Regions from separate parts of the Rhodococcus sp. FW305-130 genome, predicted to be linked through region 3. Evidence: riboswitches for the same ligand, from Rfam matches in the RefSeq annotation. Region 3 holds a riboswitch; each other region holds the start of a gene.
What was found. A riboswitch is a leader RNA that binds a small molecule or an ion and turns the genes downstream of it on or off. The one in region 3 is predicted to bind S-adenosylmethionine.
Positions count from the first base shown of each region.

Region 1: it holds a riboswitch for S-adenosylmethionine, as region 3 does, so the genes downstream of both, AC3WQS_RS26675 (putative leader peptide) here and AC3WQS_RS03010 (LLM class flavin-dependent oxidoreductase) in region 3, are expected to answer to the same signal.
Region 2: it holds a riboswitch for S-adenosylmethionine, as region 3 does, so the genes downstream of both, AC3WQS_RS26650 (amino acid ABC transporter permease) here and AC3WQS_RS03010 (LLM class flavin-dependent oxidoreductase) in region 3, are expected to answer to the same signal.

Region 1 covers NZ_JBYTAP010000009.1:266,699-271,238, forward strand. Annotated here, with positions in the region: gene AC3WQS_RS26665 (FAD-dependent oxidoreductase) at 1-345, shown strand, start outside; gene AC3WQS_RS26670 (GNAT family N-acetyltransferase) at 354-944, shown strand; SAM riboswitch class I at 962-1,056, shown strand; gene AC3WQS_RS26675 (putative leader peptide) at 1,065-1,154, shown strand; gene AC3WQS_RS26680 (ABC transporter substrate-binding protein) at 1,292-2,929, shown strand; gene AC3WQS_RS26685 (ABC transporter permease) at 2,932-3,930, shown strand; gene AC3WQS_RS26690 (ABC transporter permease) at 3,923-4,540, shown strand, end outside.
Region 2 covers NZ_JBYTAP010000009.1:260,403-264,942, reverse strand. Annotated here, with positions in the region: gene AC3WQS_RS26655 (amino acid ABC transporter ATP-binding protein) at 26-811, opposite strand; gene AC3WQS_RS26650 (amino acid ABC transporter permease) at 808-1,782, opposite strand; SAM riboswitch class I at 1,974-2,068, opposite strand; gene AC3WQS_RS26645 (sulfite exporter TauE/SafE family protein) at 2,268-3,035, shown strand; gene AC3WQS_RS26640 (HAD-IIA family hydrolase) at 3,073-3,888, shown strand; gene AC3WQS_RS26635 (alternate-type signal peptide domain-containing protein) at 4,175-4,540, shown strand, end outside.
Region 3 covers NZ_JBYTAP010000001.1:604,099-608,638, forward strand. Annotated here, with positions in the region: tRNA gene AC3WQS_RS02990 (tRNA-Glu) at 91-163, shown strand; tRNA gene AC3WQS_RS02995 (tRNA-Asp) at 299-372, shown strand; tRNA gene AC3WQS_RS03000 (tRNA-Phe) at 443-519, shown strand; gene AC3WQS_RS03005 (ABC transporter substrate-binding protein) at 761-2,389, shown strand; SAM riboswitch class I at 2,569-2,664, shown strand; gene AC3WQS_RS03010 (LLM class flavin-dependent oxidoreductase) at 2,669-3,748, shown strand; gene AC3WQS_RS03015 (NtaA/DmoA family FMN-dependent monooxygenase) at 3,778-4,540, shown strand, end outside.

The DNA.
Region 1 (4,540 bases), on a different contig from region 3:
CTTGGTTCCGAGGACGGGATCAAGATCGGCGAACACGCGACCGGGCCGGTGGTGACTCCGCAGACCCGTGACTACACCCCTGGTGTCGACGGAGAGCAGCGATTGGTGGAGTACGCCGAGTCGTGGTTGCCCGGTGTCGATTCCACCCGTGTCGAGTCGCTCACCTGCCTGTACACGAGCACGCCGGACAGTAACTTCGTCATCGACCGAGTCGGAGCCGTCACGGTGGCGGCGGGGTTCTCGGGGCATGGGTTCAAGTTCGGTCCGGCCTTGGGTGAACTTGTGGCGGACCTCGTCGACGGAACCACCCTCGCTCCGGAAGTTTTCAGGCTGGGGGAGCGTTGACCAGATTCATGGAGGAAAGTGTTGTGGCACTGGAGCTCGGAACTCGACAGCTCGAGGGTGTCGGAGCGGTAGAGGTCTATTCGGTATCGCAGGACGATCCCTTGGCAGCTCCACTGATCGCGGAGTTGGCACTCGAATACAGTTCGCGTTACGGCGGGACTCGCGAAGCGATGCTCGAGGATCTCACGACGTATCCGGCAGAAGAATTTGCCTATCCGCAGGGTGCGCTTCTGGTGCTCACCCACGACGGTCTGCCGATCGCCGGTGGTGCGTTTCGTCAATTCGATTCCACCACTGCCGAACTGAAGAGAATCTGGACATCGGTCGACTATCGGAAGCGCGGCCTCGGCAAGGCCGTCGTTCGCGAGTTGGAACGAGAGGTCGAACTTCGTGGATACAACCGGGTGTTTCTCACGACGGGTCCTCGGCAACCCGAGGCCGTCGCGCTGTATCTGTCCAGTGGATACACACCGCTTTACGACGCGTCACTCTCGCCCGAAGAGGTGGGCATCCACCCGTTCGAGAAACAACTTCGGGTCCTCGAAAATGTGACTCGAGCAGCAATTCCTACCGACCGGGTTGACAACACCCGGGTTTAACCTCGTACACTTGCGAACGACCATCCAGAGCGACCGAGAGACCTGGCTCATTGAAGTCGCAGCAACCCCCCGAGTGATCGGGTGCGGGTGCTACCGCCAGGACCGATGGAGGAACACGAAATGAAGGCAGTCGAAGGCGGTTTCGATACCGCCTGGTCGCGTCGTCACGTAGACCTGTGCCGCACCGCGGGATCTTTCTGTACCAACTGACCTCGGTCAGTCATTCACACTCAGGCGAGTCGTCGACAAGTCTGTTTTCTCTTCTCTCACAAGTGATTCGTGCTCGATCGCCTTTCTCGTCTCAGGCGACGGGTGCGCTCTTCGGCATGCCTCTTTAGGAGTTCTTGGTGTCTTCGCCCTCATTCGGTGCCCGCAAACGCGCGACCGTAATCGCCGGTATCGGTGCTGTCTCGGTTCTCGGCACCGTCCTCGCCGGCTGCAGCAGCGGGAGTGACAGTGCTGCCGACGCAGGCCCCGCCCAGTCCGGCGGAACCCTTCGCTACGGTCTGTCGCAGGCGCCGACGTGTGCCGATCCGGCCCAGGCCGGCAGTAACCAGACCGTGTATGTCACTCGGACCGTGGTGGATTCGCTGACCGATCAAAATCCCGACTCCGGAGAGATCACCCCGTGGCTCGCCAAGAGCTGGGAGATCAGCCCCGACGCCGCTAGCTTCACGTTCGTCCTTCGCGACGACGCCACCTTCAGTGACGGCACCCCGGTGACGGCGGATTCGGTGAAGAAGACCTTCGACTCGGTCAAGAATCTCGGACCGAACGCGTCGTTGGCGAAGAGTTACCTGTCCTCGTACACCGGTACCGACGTCGTAGATGCTCACACGGCGAAGATCAATTTCTCCGGACCCAATGTTCAGTTCCTGCAGGCAACTTCGACGCCACAGCTCGGAATCCTCGCCGATTCCACCACCGCGCTGGCATCCGAGCAGCGCTGCCCCGGTGCAGCGGTGATCGCCTCCGGACCGTTCGTGTACACCGACTGGCAGCAGGACAAGAGCGTCAAGATCGCCAAGCGTGCGGGATACAACTGGGCGTCGGACGCGGTCGCGCATCAGGGTGAGGCCTACCTCGACGGCGTCGACTTCACGGTGGTCCCCGAATCTGGTGTGCGGGCAGGCAGCGTGGCCTCCGGCCAGCTCGATGCGGTCAGCGATGCGCTTCCGCAGGATGCGCCGCAGATCGAGGGCGCAGGCGGACGAATCCTCACAAGGCCGAACCCGGGTGTGAGCTTCTTCTTCCAGCCAAACGTCAGTCGCGGCGTTCTCGCCGATCAGGCTGTTCGCCAGGCCATCATTCCCGCGATCAACCGCCAAGAACTCGTCGACACCGTTCTGGATCCGTCGTTCTTCCCGGCCACGAGCCCGTTGGCTCACACCACTCCGCTCTACAGCGACGAATCGAGTGTCGTGACGTACGACGCCGACAAGTCGGCGAAGCTTCTCGACGCGGCTGGTTGGAAGACCGGCAGCGACGGTATCCGCGAGAAGGACGGGCAGAAGCTCACTTTCAGCGTCACCTTCAGTCCGGTGTTCTCGGGTAACCAGGCCATCCTCGAGCTCGTACAGCAGCAGCTCAAGAAGGTCGGCGTCGACTTGCAGCTCAACCTGGTCTCGAACGGTGAATGGACCGAGAAGGGAGTATCGGGTGATTACGATTCGCTGTATTACAACAGCACTCGCGCGGACGCCGACATCCTGCGGGCATCGTTCAGCACAGAGGGCCGCAACCTGAACCGTCGCGGCGCAGATCCGGAGCTCGACAAGGTTCTCACAGACCAGCTTGCAGCCACGGACAACGGCCAACGCGGCGAACTGGTATCCACTGCACAGGAATTGATCCTCGACCGTGGACTCTCCATCCCCACCATCGAGCTCTCACAGGCCATCGGTGCCGGATCGAGTGTGCAGGACCTGAACTTCGAAGCCTCTTCACGCCTGCAGTTCTACGACGCATGGTTGTCGGGTAAGTAATCATGACTCGATACGTACTCACCCGACTGGGTCAGGCCGCAGTGGTCCTGTGGGCCGCCTTCACCATCTCGTTCGTGATTCTGTTCCTCCTGCCGAGTGATCCCGTCAGCATGGCTGCCGACTCGTCCGGTCAGGGTGTCGCAGTGGATCAGGCTGCGCTCGATCAGCTTCGGGCGCGGTACGGCTTGGACCAGTCGGTGTGGGTGCAGTACTGGACGTCGCTGACAAATGCTCTTCGCGGCGATTTCGGTACATCGATCTCCACCGGTCAGCCGGTGACGGATGCCATCTTCTCGGCGCTGCCCAGCACTCTGGTGCTGGCAACCACCGCTTTGGTTCTGGCCGTGTTGTTCGGAGTGGCGATCGCGTTCTTCGCTACCTACACCCGCAAGCGGTGGCTCGCGAACCTGTTGTTCTCGCTGCCGCCGCTGGGTGTGGCAGTGCCTACTTTCTGGGTGGGCCTGATTCTTCTGCAACTCTTCTCGTTCCGTCTGCACATCTTCCCGGCATTCGGAGACAAGGGATTCGCAACGGTGATTCTTCCGGCGATCACCTTGGCGATCCCGACCGGCGCGGTGATCGCGCAGGTGCTCACGACCAGCCTGCAGTCGACGCTACGTTCGCCGCATGTGGAGACTGCGTACGCCAAGGGCGCAAGCCGTTGGCGCGTGCAGACCCGTCACGCGTTGCGACTGGCGAGCATTCCGGCATTCACCATTGCCGGTGTGCTGGTCGGCACGCTGCTCGCCGGCTCGGTGGTTGTGGAAACGGTGTTCTCTCGCGCGGGCGTCGGCCGTCTGACACAGACGTCGGTGATGGCGCAGGACATCCCGGTGGTGCAGGGAGTCGTTGTGTTCGCCTCTCTCGTGTTCGTGCTCGTCAACCTCGCGGTCGACCTCTTCTACCCCTTGATAGATCCACGGATCATCCAGACGAAGAAGAGTCACACCGAAAAGTCGAATACCGAAAGCTCGACCGATCTGGAGCCGGCTCATGTCTGACACATTGATCGAACCCCTACTCCTCGATCCGAGCGTCGAGGCGAAGACACCTGTTGTTTCGCGCCGAAAGTCCACGGCCATCGGCTGGATCCGAAAGCCCGGCTTGGTGATTCCGGTGTTGATCGTGTTGCTTGCCATCGGCTTTGCCGTCGCACCCGGATTTTTCGCCAGCGGCGATCCGTTGTCCGGTGTCCCGGCGGACAAACTGCAGGGCCCGAGCCTGGCTCACTGGTTCGGAACCGACAATCTCGGACGTGACCTGTACACACGGTTCGTGCACGGCGCCGCGCTGTCCCTGACCGCAACCTTGGTGGCGGTCGGAATCGCATTGGTGGCGGGATCGATAATCGGTTTGCTCGCGGGCTTTGTCGGTGGCGTCGTCGACGCCGTGCTGATGCGCATCGTCGACGTGCTGCTGTCCATTCCGGCACTGCTGCTCTCGTTGGCCCTTGTCACCGCACTCGGCTTCGGCACCATCAACGTCGCCATCGCGGTCGGCGTCAGTATGGTCGCCAATTTCGCGCGAGTGATGCGTGCCGAAGTGATGCGGGTGCGCGGAGCTCAGTACGTCGAGGCTGCGTTCAGTTCAGGTGTGCAGTGGCTCGGTGTC
Region 2 (4,540 bases), on a different contig from region 3:
CTTCCGGGAATGAGTCTGGGTCGCGTCAGAGGACGCGGGAGAGAAAAGCTTTGGTCCGTTCGTGGACCGGATTGTCGATCACCTGCGAAGGTGGGCCCTGTTCGACGATGACGCCGCCGTCCATGAAGACCGCAGTGTCCGCCACTTCCCGAGCAAATCCGACCTCGTGTGTGACGATCACCAAGGTGGCGCCGTCACGGGCCAACTGAGCGAGGACTTCGAGAACCTCGCCGACCAGTTCCGGGTCGAGCGCCGACGTCGGCTCGTCGAAGAGAATGACCGCCGGCCGCAGTGCCAGCGCTCGCGCTATCGCGACGCGCTGTTGCTGGCCACCGGAGAGTTGGCGGGGATACTCGTCCGCCTTGTCCCCCACTCCCACTCGCTCGAGCAGTGCGCGGGCCTCGCGGTACACCTCGACACGATCACGCTTCTGGGCCGAGAGCGGCGCTTCCACCACGTTTTCCAGCGCGGTCAGGTGCGGAAACAGGTTGAAGTTCTGGAACACGAATCCGATGTGCGAACGCTGTTTCAGGATCTCGCGGTCACGCAGTTCGTGGAGCCGGTTTCCCTTGCGCCGGTACCCGATCAGTTCTCCGTCGATCCGCACGGTCCCGCGGTCGACCTTCTCGAGGTGATTGAGGGTGCGCAGCAAGGTGGACTTACCGGAACCAGACGGACCGAGAATGACGGTCACTTCGCCCTTGCGGACCAGGAGATCAACGCCGGCAAGTACTTCCAGCGTGCCGAACGACTTGTGAATTCCGCGCGCTTCGACGGCATACACCGTCTCTTCGGCCAGTTCTGCGGTCATCGGGTCGCACCTCTCGGAATATCGAGACGCGCATCGCGAATCTCTTCGAACTTCTTGCGCGCCTTCTGTACCGGAGTCAACGGAAGCGCACGGGCGGATCCTCGTGCATAGTGGCGCTCCACGTAGTACTGACCGATCGAGAGCAACGTCGTGAGGATGATGTACCAGATCGTGGCGACCATCAGCAGGGGCACGACTCGTCCGTTGCGGCCGAAGATGACCTGCACCTGGTAGAACAGTTCGGCGATTGCCATGGTGGAGACGATCGACGTTCCCTTGAAGAGTCCGATGACCTCGTTGGCGGCGTTGGGGAGAATCGCTCGCATTGCCTGCGGGAGAACGATCTTGAAGAACTGGCGACTGCGCGGAATACCGAGCGAGTGAGCAGCTTCGATCTGGCCGTGATCCACCGAAATGATTCCGGAGCGGATGATCTCGGCCGAGTATGCAGCCTGGTGCAGCGCCAAACCGATGACCGCCGCGGTGAATCCGCCGATCACACCGCTGACCTGGAAGGTGAAGAACTCGGGCCCGAAAGGTATTCCGAGAGAAAGCGTCTGGTACAGGTATGTGATGTTGAACCAGAAGAGCAGCTGCACGATGAGTGGAATCGAGCGGAAGGCCCAGATGTAGGTCCAAGCGATCACCTGCAGGACCGGGTTTTTCGACAACCGACCGAGTGCCAGGAAAACACCGAGACCGAATCCGAGGATCGTCCCCCACAGCGTCAGTTTGATCGTCATCCACAGCGCGGCGAGCACTGATTTCGCGGTGAAGTACTGCGCGAAGGTCGGCCAGTCCCAGCCGGGGTTGACGACGAGTCCGTGGATGAACTGAGCAAGCAGTACCAGCACGACCGCACTGATCACCCAGCGCAGCGGGTGCCAGGTGCGAGCAACGACAAGCTCCGAGTCCGGAAGTTGCGGCTCGGACACCGACTTTTCGGGGCGGACATCGGTGGGCGCGCTCACGGCGCGCTACCTGACGGAGTGGACATGACGAATAGACCTTTCGGGGAATGGGAACGCAGCTGTGGTCTCGAGTTGGTGAGCTCGAGTTGCGAAGACGACGGTTCGGTCAGCGACAGTGACACGAAGCGGTGCGGCACAGATCGATATGGCGGCGCCTGTGCGGAGCGTGCGAAGTGGAACCCATGTGATGCCTTCCATCGGTCCTGGCGGTAGCACCCGCTCCCGATCACTCGGGGGGTTGCTGCGACGTCGACGAGCCAGGTCTCTCGGTCGCTCTGGATGGTGAGCAAAGACTAGACCCGAAATGTCTAGTCGTCAAATGTTGTATTTCCCTGCACTGCAAGGGAAATGAAAGATCAACCAGGTTGAAATCGCACTGATTCCAACGGTGTCCGAAGCCGCGTTTGACGTGTTCAATGGAGTGTTCGAACGAAGACCGGGACCGCCGTCTGGACCGACTTTTCCTCTGCCGTACCGTCTGCGGAGTGAGTGGACTCGACGCTTTCTTCATATTGCTGGCCGGCATCGGTGCGGGCGCGATCAACGCCGTGGTCGGCAGTGGAACGCTGATCACGTTCCCGACGCTGGTCGCCTTCGGCATGCCGCCCGTGACCGCGACCATGTCCAACGCGGTCGGGCTCGTCGCCGGCGGAGTTTCCGGCACCTGGGGCTACCGACGCGAGCTGTCCGGACAGTGGGATCGACTGAAGTGGCAGATTCCGGCGTCACTCGCCGGGGCACTACTCGGTTCCTGGTTGCTCATGCATCTACCCGAGAAACTGTTCGAAACCATCGTTCCGGTGCTGTTGGTCCTCGCCCTCGCGCTCGTCCTCCTCCAACCACGCATCCAGGCGTGGGCCAAGAAGCGTTCAACCGAAGAAACGACGCTGTCCACCAAGAGGCTGATGCTCCTGACCGCCGGCACCTTTGCGGTCGGCATCTACGGCGGATACTTCACTGCCGCGCAGGGCATCCTTCTCATCGGTGTGATGGGTGCCATCCTCCCGGAAACCCTCCAACGCATGAACGGCGCGAAGAACCTGCTCTCACTGCTCGTCAACATCGTTGCAGCGGGGATGTACATCACTCTGGCGTTCGATCAGATCAATTGGGCAGCAGCCGGTTTGATCGCTGTCGGCTCGCTCGGCGGTGGCGTCCTGGGCGCCCGCTACGGACGGCGCCTGTCCCCCACTGCATTGCGCTACACGATTGTCGTCGTCGGCCTGATCGGGCTGTGGCGCCTTCTCGCTTGATCGCCCACATCGGGCGGCACCCGCACATACTGGAGTCATGACCAGTACAGAAGATCAGACCGGTTGGACCTACCTCATGGACATGGACGGGGTTCTCGTCCACGAGGAGCACTTGATACCTGGAGCGGACACGTTCCTGGCAGAGCTGGCGTCGAACGACATCCCGTACATGGTGCTCACCAACAACTCCATCCGAACCCCGCGTGACCTGCGAGCACGCCTGCTCAATTCGGGACTCGACATCCCGGAGAAGTCGATCTGGACGTCAGCGCTCGCTACCGCGACGTTCCTGGCCAACCAGCGGCCAGGCGGCAGCGCCTACGTGGTCGGCGAATCGGGCCTGACCACTGCCCTGCACGACATCGGTTACGTCCTGACGGACAGTGACCCCGACTACGTCGTACTCGGCGAGACGCGCACGTACTCGTTCGAGGCGATCACGACCGCCATTCGCCTGGTCGAGCGTGGTTCGCGGTTCATCGCCACCAACCCCGACGCCACTGGGCCGTCGCGTGACGGCTCGCTGCCGGCCACCGGCTCGGTCGCCGCTCTCATCACCAAGGCAACCGGACGCGATCCCTACTACGTCGGCAAGCCCAACGCCTTGATGATGCGCTCTGCCCTGCGGTCCATCGGCGCTCATTCGGCCAACACATTGATGATCGGCGACCGGATGGACACCGACATCGTCTGTGGCCTCGAAGCCGGACTGCAGACGATTCTGGTGATGACCGGGATCTCGACCCGCGCGTCGGTGGAGCTCTTCCCGTACCGACCCACAGTCGTTCTCGAGTCGGTCGCCGATCTTGTAGGAATGACAACCGATCCATTCCGTAGCACCGCAAACAATTGATTCAATTGCAAAACAAAACCGCGAGTCGGTAATTAACTGGTAAAAAACACTAGATTTGCCAGGATCCGACTCGTCCACTTTGTCCAGCTGGACAAACAAGCGGTTTCTTTCGAAGGAAGATTGCGTACTGATAGTTATTCGCAGGTCAGAGGCGAATACACCCCGACAATAGGTGGATCGCAGTCCAAAAAGAAATTTGAGAAAAAGTAGTAACGAATCGTTTGCCGTGGCTGATACTCATGTCTGAACGACCCATTTCGGGTCCCAGACATGAAATGAGATTTTCATGAAGAAGCAGACCAAGGGCGCGATCGCTGCTGCTGCGGCCGGCGCCCTCCTCCTCGGCGGTGCGGGCTCGCTCGCTGTGTGGAGCGACTCGGCCGACGTCAGTGGCGGCGGACCCGTCACTTCCGGTGCACTCGACCTGAGCGCCTGCGCACCGGTCGGCGGCGGTTGGAACTCCCTCAATCCGACGAAGACCGCGATCACCAACATCTCGGCTTACCGCATCGTCACCACCGAGAGCATCGAATACACCTGCGACGTCACAGTGACCGCAGTGGGCGATCGTCTCGCGGCTGTTCTGACCGCTGATACGGCCGGCATCGTTCCAGGTGCCAACAGCGCCGAACTTGCCGCCGCTGTACAGCCG
Region 3 (4,540 bases):
GGCGATTTGTGATTTCCGAACGCTGTGCCATAAGCTATCCAAGCTCCCAACGGAACGCCGTTGGGGTACTAGTTCGGAGAGATCCGGCGGGCCCCCTTCGTCTAGCGGCCTAGGACGCCGCCCTTTCAAGGCGGTAGCGCGGGTTCGAATCCCGTAGGGGGTACGTTTTGCGAAAGCGAAACGATGCAGTATGGTTTGACCCGCACGACACGCTTTGAGATGCACAAATGCCAGGCCAGGACAGTGGTTTGGGAGCGGCTCGAAGATGTAGTACGGTTTCACAGCAAGGAAAAAGCAAGGCCCTGTGGCGCAGTTGGTTAGCGCGCCGCCCTGTCACGGCGGAGGTCGCGGGTTCGAGTCCCGTCAGGGTCGCAAAGCTTTGTTCTCAATCAATTGGTTGAGAATAAAGCAATGCGATAGGCATTCGGTTCGGGTGCCGTCCGGCCAGGTAGCTCAGTTGGTACGAGCGTCCGCCTGAAAAGCGGAAGGTCGCCGGTTCGATCCCGGCCCTGGCCACCATAATTCTTATCGACAAGCTCCAATCTCATGTTCTTCGAACATAAGGTTGGAGCTTTTTCGTGCTCGGATGTCAGTCGCCGTCAACCACTCGGCCCGATCATCTCAGTTGTGCGCATCCTTTGTCTCCGTGAATGTTTCCGGTCACCGGGAACGTGCTGGGCGTCACTCCACAGAGGACATCACTATTAGCCGATTGCGGCCGATCCGTGGCTGCGTCTACTGGAAGTGAGGTGGAATCTCCGTGTCGCACTCGAGATCTTGGCGCATCGGGAAAGTCAGCCGGGTCGCCGTCGCATTGCTCGGTACCGGGGTTCTGTTGGTGGGCTGCGCGAGCAACGGTGACGACAGCGGAACCGATACGACGAATACGTCGGGGGACGTCGTGACCGGCATGGTCAACGAGCAACCGGACCCAGGCGACGCGGTCGCCGGCGGAACCATGACGTACGGCGTGCAGGTTCTCGTTCCCTCACTTGACCCGACCAAGACGGCAGCGCGCGGTGGTTCCGGCGGTGAGGCCTTTGCTGCGGTGTACGACGTCCTGATGAGTTACGACACTGCGAGCGGCGAGTTCGAGCCCAAGTTGGCTCAATCGCTCGATACCAGCGACGACGGAAGCACGTGGACGTTGAAACTTCGCGACGGTGTGAAGTTCAGCGACGGTTCCGCGCTCGATGCCAACGCCGTGATTGCAAGCATCGATCGGTACAACGCGGGCAAGGGCAATGGCGCCGAGTTGTGGCTGGCTTCGGTGGAATCGGCGCAGGCAAGCGGCCCCACGACGGTCGACTTCAAGCTGAAGACGCCGTGGATGCGCTTTCCGTCGATGCTCGCTCTCGGGCACGGGATGATCGTCGCCCCGAGTTCGCAGCAAGGCGACAAGTTCACCGCCGTGGGTGCCGGACCCTTCACCGAAGATCTCTTCACGCCGAGCGTCGAGCGAATCTTCAAAGCCAACCCGTCCTACTACGGCGGCGCTCCCAAGCTGGACAAACTGCGGATGGTTGCACTCAACGGTCCGCAGGCCAATCTCGAATCATTGAACAGCGGTCAGCTCGATGTTGCCTACATTCGCGGCCTTACTTCGGCGATCAATTCCGCCAAGTCCGCTGGTTACCCCGGTTACATCGACGTGCTCAACGCCGGTAGTGCCGAGATTGTCAACAATCGTGAAGGCCGACCGGGCTCGGATGTTCGCGTTCGCCAGGCTATCGGCTACGCGCTGGACACCACGTTGATCGATCAGCGCGTGGAAAACGGTGAGGGACTGCCTGGCTCGGAGTTGTTCGGTCCGACGTCGCAATGGCACGTAGACACACCGGGTATTGCCTACGACCCCGAAAAGGCCAAGGAGCTTCTGAATCAGGCGAAGGCAGACGGATACGACGGCACTCTCGACTACGTCGTGCTCAGTGAGCCCAAGGACCACGCGATCGGCCTCGCCGTGCAGTCACTGTTGCAGGCCGTCGGGTTCGAGGTGAACTTGATCTTGGCCAACAACGCCGGCGACATCGTGCAGAACGTCTACGTCAAGCACGATTTCGACCTCGCGCACGCGGGCATCGGAATGTACGAGTCGATTCTCGATCTCGGATTGTTCTCCACGACCAACAGCACCTCGATGGCGAATACTGCTGGATATGCGAACCCGGCGATGGATCAGCTGATCGCAGATCTACAACAAGCCAAGGATAATTCGTCGACCCTGGCGATCATCGGCAAGATTCAGACGCTGTGGAACGAGACGGTTCCGTCGGCGCCGATCGGCGGGCTCACGTCGTTCTGGGCTTGGCAGAAGAACGTGCACGGTGTGGTTCCGACTGCAACCGGCATCATGCTGTTCGATCAGGCATGGATGGGCGCGAAGTAGCGTTCCAGCGCACACCGAGAGCCCCGTCCGACGCGAGTCGGGCGGGGCTCTTTCGTGTCTACGTCGGCTAGCGTTGCGCAACCCTTTCGATCAGGATGATTGTATTGAAATATGTTGTAGGTCAATATGATTCGTCAAGCGCGATTTGACTTGTTCAGCGTCGCCCGCATAGATTGCATCCACCATCCAGAGTGGCTGAGAGACCTGGCTCGATGATGCCGCAGCAACCCGCTACCTAACCGCAGTGTGGGTGCTACCGCCAGGACCGATGGAGGACACATGACTGTATTTGCCGTGGGTATCGAACTGGACGGCGAGGGCACTCACCCCGCTGCCTGGCGCCGAAGCTCACATCGCCCGGATCAGTTGCTCACGGGTAAGGCCGTGCGCGATCGCGTCGCGGCTGCCGAGAATGCGGGCTTCACCTTCGCGACGTTCGACGATTCCATCCTCCCTCCGAGTGGTGACATTGTCGGCCGCATCGATGCCGTCTCCAGGGCGTCATACGTGGCGGCGACGACCAGCACGATCGGACTGGTCCCCGTCGTCGGGACCACGTACGCCGAACCGTTCCACACCTCTTCGCAATTGGCGACATTGGACTACTCCTCGCGTGGGCGTGGCGGCTGGCTTGCTGTTCCGGTCGAAGACGATGCCGCGGCGAGGGCGTGGGGGAGGGCTCCGGTAACGACGGAGTCGGCGCGTCAGCAGGAGCAGCGGGATTCGGTTACCGTCGTGACAGATCTCTGGGATTCGTGGGAGGACGACGCCGTCGTCCGTGACTATCTCAGTGGGCGTTTCCTCGAGCGTGATCGTCTGCATTACGTCAATTTCGAGGGCGACACCTTCTCGGTGAAGGGGCCGTCAATCGTTCCGCGGCCGCCGCAAGGCCAGTTGGTGGTGTTCGGCCGCTACGGCGCCATCGAACCACACCAGGCCGATGTTGTTCTCGTTTCCGGTGATTCGGTGGAGGCCATTGCACAGTCGGCTGCCAAGGCGCGCGATGAGGGCGCGTCATTGGTGGTCGCCGAGGTCGATGTGGCATTCGATACGCCGAATCTGTCTGCGGCGCAGCGGTTGATCGAGCTGAACTCGTACGGGAATGCCGTCGTCACTGGCCGACTGCTCCTGGCTGCAGATCCGGGGGAAGCGGCCGTGGTTCTGAAGGAATTGGCCGGACACCTCGACGGTGTTCATTTCCACGCTCTCGTGATCGACGAGGACCTTCCGGTGCTGGCCAAATTCGTGCTTCCGGCGCTGTCGAAGTCCGGATTGACGCGACGCCCGGTTCCGGGATCGACTCTGAGGGGCAACCTCGGCCTGCAGCGGCCCGCAAATCGATTCGTCCACTCCTCCTGACTTGACTTCGCGCTAAGGACATTTCGGCTATGACTGCATCACGCTCCGCCGTACCTCGACCCGACGCACACGTTCACTTCGGCGTCTTCTTCCAAGGGGTCAACCACACCACCATCTGGTCCGATTCCTCGAGCGGATCCCAGATCGACTTCGAGACGTTTCGGCGGTTGGTACTCACCGCCGAGCGAGGTCTGTTCGACGCCTTCTTCCTCGGTGAGGGCCTTCGTCTTCGCGAGCAGAACGGCAAGATTCTCGATCTGGATATCGCCGGCCGCCCCGACGCCATTGCGCAGTTGGCCGCCCTCGCCGGTATCACCGACAAGATCGGGCTGGTCGCGACACAGAACACCACGTACAACGAACCGGCCGACCTCGCCCGTCGACTCTCCGGCCTCGATCTACTTTCCGACGGACGGGCCGGCTGGAACGCGGTCACCACTGACAACGCTTGGACGGGAGAGAATTTCCGTCGCGGTGGTTTCCTCGACCACGCCCTGCGTTACGAGCGTGCCGGGCAGTTCATCGAAACTGCACGGGCACTGTGGGATTCGTGGGCCGACGACGCGATCTCGGACTCTCGCACGTCCGAGAACTGGTCGACTCCGGGAGCCGTGAGCGACGTACGCCGCCAGACTTCGCAGTTCGACATCACCGTGACGCCGACGCTTCCCCGCAGCAGACAGGGACATCCGGTCATCTTTCAAGCGGGCGATTCGCCGACTGGACGCGATTTCGCGGCGACGCACGCCGACGTCATCTTCTCGCGACACGGGACGCATTTCGACGGCGCGC